Regions from separate parts of the Clostridium chauvoei genome, predicted to be linked through region 2. Evidence: a T-box and tRNA genes for the amino acid it is inferred to sense, from the RefSeq annotation. Region 2 holds a T-box; the other holds one or more tRNA genes.

Region 1 (3,479 bases), 690 kb from region 2:
TTAATTTATTACATGTGAATAAATTATACTCTTCGTTACTTGTGGATAACTTAAAACTTTTTTTCCTGTGGATAGATTTTAATTTGCAGTTTGTGTATAAAGGAATTTCTCTCTCCTCTAAAGCAAATCTAAAAATATCCACAACAGAAGAAGCTTGTAACGATTGTGGGTACATTTTTCCGTTATTTAACTCAACAATAGGTAAACCTAAAGATAGGAAAAATGATTTAGCATCTTCTACTGTAAATTTAGATAGTGATTCAACAAAAAAGTTAGAGTTTTCACTATGATAAGATAAGAAGGGAAAAGATATTGTGCTATTTGAAATATTGCATCTACCATTACCTGTAGTTAGAATCTTTTTACCTATTCTATCGGTAGCTTCTAAAATAGCTACATCTATACCAAAATCTTTTGCGGCAATAGCTGCAGTTAATCCAGAAGCTCCACCACCAACTATAATTAAATCATGATGTATCATAATATTTAGTCTCCTTAATGTATATTTAAATAAATTTTATCATAGTAATATAAGTTATAAAACTATGGAATACTATTTATAGAGGTGAAATATATGAAAGTAAGAGTTATAAATAAGGATAGTAGTGATTTTGAAAAAGAATTTAAAGTTAGAAGAATGAATTATGATCAATCAGTAGTTAACTATCCTAATTCTAAAGGTATAAATATATTTTTAAACAAAGATATAGAATTTATTACTGAATCAGATGTAGATAAATTTTTAATTAAATATAGAGATTTATTAAAGATAAAGTTAAATAGAGGAATATCAATAAACTTATATAAAATATTAGTAGATAATATTCAAGAGCAATTCAATGAAGAATTTGAAGCACTTAATTTACTAAAAGATAAATATAAAGTAAATAAAAGAGGAATATGGGATAAAGAAATACTTTGTATCATTAATAATCACATACCTATAAATATTATTGCAAGTGGAGAAAATTTTAAAAAAGTTGGGTATAATATATCTATAGAAGAAATTAATAAAGAAAAATTTTTCGAATTATGTACCTTTGAAATTAAAAAAATCGAAAAAGAAATTAAAGAAAAAGAAAAGCAACTTTCTAGGTATGGACAAGGCTTAAAGTGCCTAGAATCAAGAGATAAGATGGTGAAATTACTAGAATAAAATCTAGTAAAAACCTAGTATAAAATTAAATAAATAAAAAAGTTTAAAAAAAGTGTTGACACTATATTAAAATTTATGTATTATAGTTAATGTGCTCGGCAGGAGAAAGCCTCCTGAAAGAAAAGAGCAAAACTTAATATGGCTCCTTGGTCAAGCGGTTAAGACACCACCCTTTCACGGTGGTAACAGGGGTTCGATTCCCCTAGGAGTCACCATTTATTTTGGGCGCATAGCTCAGCTGGGAGAGCATCTGCCTTACAAGCAGAGGGTCACAGGTTCGATCCCTGTTGTGCCCACCAAAATTAAATGGCTTAGTAGCTCAGTTGGTTAGAGTACTGGCCTGTCACGCCAGGGGTCGAGGGTTCGAGTCCCTTCTAAGTCGCCATTTTAATTTTAAAAAACATAACATAAAATTTAATATTTTAAGCTATATGCTGGCATGGCTCAACGGTAGAGCAGCTGACTTGTAATCAGCAGGTTGTAGGTTCGATTCCTATTGCCAGCTCCATATATGGCTCCTTGGTCAAGCGGTTAAGACACCACCCTTTCACGGTGGTAACAGGGGTTCGATTCCCCTAGGAGTCACCATTTTATTTTGGGCGCATAGCTCAGCTGGGAGAGCATCTGCCTTACAAGCAGAGGGTCACAGGTTCGATCCCTGTTGTGCCCACCAAAATTAAATGGCTTAGTAGCTCAGTTGGTTAGAGTACTGGCCTGTCACGCCAGGGGTCGAGGGTTCGAGTCCCTTCTAAGTCGCCATTTTAATTTTACAAAAGCTTAAATATTAAAAACAAAAAACAACTTAATATGGCTCCTTGGTCAAGCGGTTAAGACACCACCCTTTCACGGTGGTAACAGGGGTTCGATTCCCCTAGGAGTCACCATTTATTTTGGGCGCATAGCTCAGCTGGGAGAGCATCTGCCTTACAAGCAGAGGGTCACAGGTTCGATCCCTGTTGTGCCCACCAAATTAAATGGCTTAGTAGCTCAGTTGGTTAGAGTACTGGCCTGTCACGCCAGGGGTCGAGGGTTCGAGTCCCTTCTAAGTCGCCAATTTTGCTGGCATGGCTCAACGGTAGAGCAGCTGACTTGTAATCAGCAGGTTGTAGGTTCGATTCCTATTGCCAGCTCCACAAAAGCTTTGGATTTTTCCAAAGCTTTTTTTATTGTTTGAAATTAAATATAAAAAACTAAGACGATGAAATAATCATCGTCTTTTTAAATTTAATTGTATTCTAATGTCTTCTGCATAAAATTTGTAAAGCTTAAAGTTACCGACAAGTCTAGAATAAATTCTTTCACTATAGATTTTAGTTATCATAGGAAGACTTAAATTAGTAGATATAAGCATTTTTTTATTTTTAAGTAATTTTCTATTAATTAAAGTGAATAACTCTGTAGCAGAGAACTCTGTAATTTGTTCTGCTCCTAAATCATCAATAATTAATAAATCACAATTAAGCAGTAATTCTTCTAATTCATAGTTGTTATTAAATCTAATATCTCTAAGACATTTAATAAGTTCATCAGAAGTTTTATAAACAACTAAAAATCCTTCATCAAGTAATTCTTTTGCAATGCACCAAGATAAGTATGTTTTACCAGTACCTGAATTGCCATAAAACAATAAGTTATTATTGTGCTTTGAAAAATTAGGAACATAATCACCTTGAATAAACTCTAAAATATTTTCTATATTTCTTCTTGGAGAAAATTTATCTTCTCCAATTTTATGGTTGGAATATAAACTTATATCAAATTTATTAAAGTTATGAGTTTTAACAGCATCTTCTAAATCAGAATCCTTATAATATAATTTAATTAACTTATTTTTGTAACATGAGCATTTTTTTATTCCAATATATCCTTCATCCTTGCATTTATGACATTGATAATGAAGAGATAAATATTCAGGATCATAACCTTTTGAAACTAATAGCTCGTATTTTTTAAATCTTAAGTCGGTTATTGTATCTTTAATTTTATTTAGTTCTTCTTCAGTAAGTCCTTTAAGTATGGACAAAGATAAATTCAAGCTTTGCTTTTGAATTGATTTTTCTAATTCCATAATTTCAGGATGCTTATCAGAAATTTCTTTTCTTCGTGCATTTAAATTATTTTGTTCTTTAATTTTAATTTGTTCATATATATTAGCTAATTCTTTTTGGTATCCTTTAATCATCGTTATCCCATCCTAATAGTTTCTTTTCAAGAGAATCGTAGTCATAATCTCTTGGTTTGAAGTTATTAAATTTTAAATTAGATTTAGTATTAGGTGTATTATCGAAAGATTTTTTAGCAGATGAACTTTTAAATTTAGCTT
Region 2 (3,479 bases):
TATAAAAATGAAATGGAGTTGAACTAAATGAAATTTATATTAGCACCAGATTCCTTTAAGGAGAGTATGTCATCAAAAGAAGCTTGTGATGCTATGGAACTTGGAATTAAAAAAGTAATAAAAGATGCAGAGTGCATAAAGGTACCTATGGCAGATGGAGGAGAAGGAACTGTAGAAGCTTTAGTAGAAGCAACAAAAGGAACAATTCATAAAGTTAAGGTTACAGCTCCTTTAGGAAATGAAATAGAAGCTATTTTTGGAGTGTTAGGAAATAAAACTACAGCAGTTATAGAAATGGCAAGTGCAAGTGGAATACATTTAGTTAAGAGAGAAGAAAGAAACCCACTTATAACTACAACTTATGGAACAGGAGAAATTATAAAAAAAGCTCTTGATTTAGGTGTAAAGCATATAGTTATAGGAATCGGTGGAAGTGCAACTAATGATGGTGGAGCAGGAATGATTCAAGCATTAGGTGGAAAGATTTTAGATAACAGTGGAAATGAAATAGGTTTTGGTGGTGGTGAACTATCAAAAGTAGAAAAAATAGATTTAACTAATTTAGATAAAAGACTAAAAGATGTAACTATAGAAGTTGCTTGTGATGTTACAAATCCATTAATAGGAGATACTGGAGCATCAGCTATATTTGGACCACAAAAAGGTGCTACAGAAGAAATGGTTAAAATATTAGATAACAATCTTTCAAACTTTGCAAAAGTAATAAAGAAAGATTTAGGAAAAGATGTAGCGAGTGTAGAAGGAGCAGGAGCAGCTGGTGGATTAGGAGCAGCTTTATTAGCCTTTTTAGATGCAAAATTAGAAAAAGGTATAGAACTTGTAATAAAACATACAGAACTTAAAGAAAAAGTAAAGGGTGCAACTTTTGTATTTACAGGAGAAGGTGCTATAGATAGCCAAACTATTTATGGTAAAACACCAATGGGAGTAGCTAAAACAGCTAAAGAAGAAGGCGTTAAAACTATTGCTTTTGCTGGGAAAGTTTCAGAAGGAGTAGAAAATTTATATCCTATAGGAATAGAAGCTATTTTTAGTATAATGCAAGGTGTATCTACTTTAGATGAAGCGTTAAGAGACGGAAAAGAAAATCTAGCTAAAACAGTAGAAAATGTAGTTAGATTAATAAATGTAAAATAAAAAGAACTTTAAAAACTATATTTACAATAGTTAATACTAAAGTTATAATGTTACTGTATTTAGGTTAAAATATAAATAAAGTAGCATTGAAAGAGAAGAGTATATAGTAAATTATTTTAAAGAGATTTAGGGAAGGTGAGATCCTAGAATTTAATCCTATAGAAAGAAACTCTGGAGCTATAAATTTAAATGAGTGGATTAGTTTATCTAATCAATTTAGGTGGTAACGCGGAAGTAGTCTTTCGTCCTAAAGCTTTTAGGATGAAGGACTTTTTTATTTAAATTTAAAGGAAGGAAAGGTAAAATATGAGTTTAGAAAAATTAGCTGAAATTATTTTCCCTGGTATTGACAAAACACCAGAATATTACATCGAAAAATATCCAAAGAGAGAATTAAAGGAAGGTGCAGTAGTTTGTAGATATGCTCCATCACCAACAGGATTCCAACATATAGGTGGAGTATTTGCTGCATTAATAAATGAAAGATTAGCAAGTCAAACAGAAGGTGTTTTCTATTTAAGAATAGAAGATACAGATCAAAAAAGAGAAGTAGCAGGAGCTATTGAAGATACTATAGCTACTATGCATAATTTTGGAATGGACTTTAATGAAGGTATGACAGGAACAGATACATTAAAGGGAAATTATGGTCCATATAGACAAAGTCAAAGAGCAGAAATATATAAGACTTTTGCTAAGGATTTAGTTAAAAAAGGTTTAGCATATCCATGTTTCTGTACACCAGAAGAATTAGCAGAGCTTCGTGAAAAACAAACAGCTGAAAAAATCACACCAGGATATTATGGAGAATATGCTAAATATAGAAACTTAACTTCAGAAGAAGCTATAGAAAAAATAGAAAAAGGTGAAAGCTACATTATAAGACTTAAGTCACCAGGAAATATAGAAAATAGAGTAGAATTTCATGATTTAATAAAGGGTGATGTACATTTCCCAGAAAATAATCAAGATATAGTCTTAATAAAAGGTGACGGACTTCCTACATATCATTTTGCACATGCTATAGATGATGCATTAATGAGAACTACTCATGTTATAAGAGGTGAAGAATGGTTATCATCACTTCCAATACATGTTCAATTATTTGATGTTTTAGGATTAGAGAGACCAGAATATGCTCACATTCCAACAATAATGAAAAATGATAATGGTTCAAAGAGAAAATTATCAAAGAGAAAAGATGCAGAAGCAGCAGTTTCTTATTATAAAGAAGTTGGGTATCCAATGGTTTCAGTAATAGAGTACTTATTAAATATAATAAACTCAACATTTGAAGAGTGGAGAGTTGAAAATCCATTAGTTGATTATCACGATTTTGAAATAGCATTAGATAAAATGAGCAAGAGTGGAGCATTATTTGACATAGTTAAGTTAAATGATGTAAGTAAGGAAGTAATCTGTAAGATGAAACCAGAAGTAGTTTATAACTACTATACAACTTGGGCAAAAGAGTTTGATAAAGAAATGTTTGAATTAGTAACAGCTAATGAAACTATGACTAAAGAAATCTTTAATATAGACAAAGAAGGTCCAAAGCCAAGAAAAGACTTTGCTAAATGGGAAGATGTTAAAGAAAAAATATTCTATTTCTATGATGAATTATTTGCTAAAGAAACAGCAGATCAAGTAGAATTACCAAAGACATTATCTCTTGAAAATGCAAAAGCTATAATCGAAGCTTATGCAAAGGAATTTACTTTTAACATAGGTAGCCAAGAAGCTTGGTTTGATGAATTAAAAGAAATTGGGTTAAAATTAGGATATTGTGCAAATAGAAAAGAATATAAAGCTAATCCAGATCAATACAAGGGTATGATTTCAGACGTAGCAGGAGCTGTAAGAGCAGCTTTATCACATAGAACAAATACTCCAGATCTTTATACTATAATGCAAATTATGGGAGAAGAAAAAGTTAAAGATAGATTTAATAAGTTTTTAAATATATAATTATTTTTTTAAAACCTTGTTTAGTATTTTATTACTAAGCAAGGTTTTTTATTATCCTTCTAAATTAGTAATACAATAAAAATGTTTTCAAATAAAATAATTTGACAATCAAATAAAAATCTATATAATATATTTTGATAGTCAAAACAAGCAATTAACTTAGGAGGAAATATGAAAAAGAGAAACAAGATAATACTTAGTATAGCATTAATAGGATTAATATTATTTTCAACAGTTACATATATTGTTGGACAAATGGTTTATAATGGATCAGTAGGATCAAAAACTGAAGTACCTAAAGATGAGATGGTAGATTTTTATAGAAAAAAAGAGGACAAGCGTTTAGAAATTTT

The links. A T-box is a leader RNA that pairs with one kind of tRNA and senses whether it is charged. The one in region 2 lies ahead of gltX (glutamate--tRNA ligase), so its partner is inferred to be a tRNA-Glu.
Region 1: it encodes a tRNA-Glu, which carries the amino acid that the T-box ahead of gltX (glutamate--tRNA ligase) is inferred to sense. The anticodon was not compared.

Annotation. Positions count from the first base shown of each region.
Region 1 is NZ_CP018624.1:2,841,699-2,845,177, reverse strand. It holds gene BTM21_RS13390 (BaiN/RdsA family NAD(P)/FAD-dependent oxidoreductase) at 1-481, opposite strand, end outside; gene BTM21_RS13385 (hypothetical protein) at 575-1,156, shown strand; tRNA gene BTM21_RS13380 (tRNA-Glu) at 1,297-1,371, shown strand; tRNA gene BTM21_RS13375 (tRNA-Val) at 1,380-1,455, shown strand; tRNA gene BTM21_RS13370 (tRNA-Asp) at 1,465-1,541, shown strand; tRNA gene BTM21_RS13365 (tRNA-Thr) at 1,590-1,664, shown strand; tRNA gene BTM21_RS13360 (tRNA-Glu) at 1,670-1,744, shown strand; tRNA gene BTM21_RS13355 (tRNA-Val) at 1,754-1,829, shown strand; tRNA gene BTM21_RS13350 (tRNA-Asp) at 1,839-1,915, shown strand; tRNA gene BTM21_RS13345 (tRNA-Glu) at 1,966-2,040, shown strand; tRNA gene BTM21_RS13340 (tRNA-Val) at 2,049-2,124, shown strand; tRNA gene BTM21_RS13335 (tRNA-Asp) at 2,133-2,209, shown strand; tRNA gene BTM21_RS13330 (tRNA-Thr) at 2,215-2,289, shown strand; gene BTM21_RS13325 (ATP-binding protein) at 2,364-3,338, opposite strand; gene BTM21_RS13320 (DnaD domain protein) at 3,331-3,479, opposite strand, start outside.
Region 2 is NZ_CP018624.1:659,012-662,490, forward strand. It holds gene BTM21_RS03005 (glycerate kinase family protein) at 28-1,158, shown strand; T-box leader at 1,236-1,411, shown strand; gene gltX (glutamate--tRNA ligase) at 1,465-3,126, shown strand; gene BTM21_RS03015 (alpha/beta hydrolase) at 3,298-3,479, shown strand, end outside.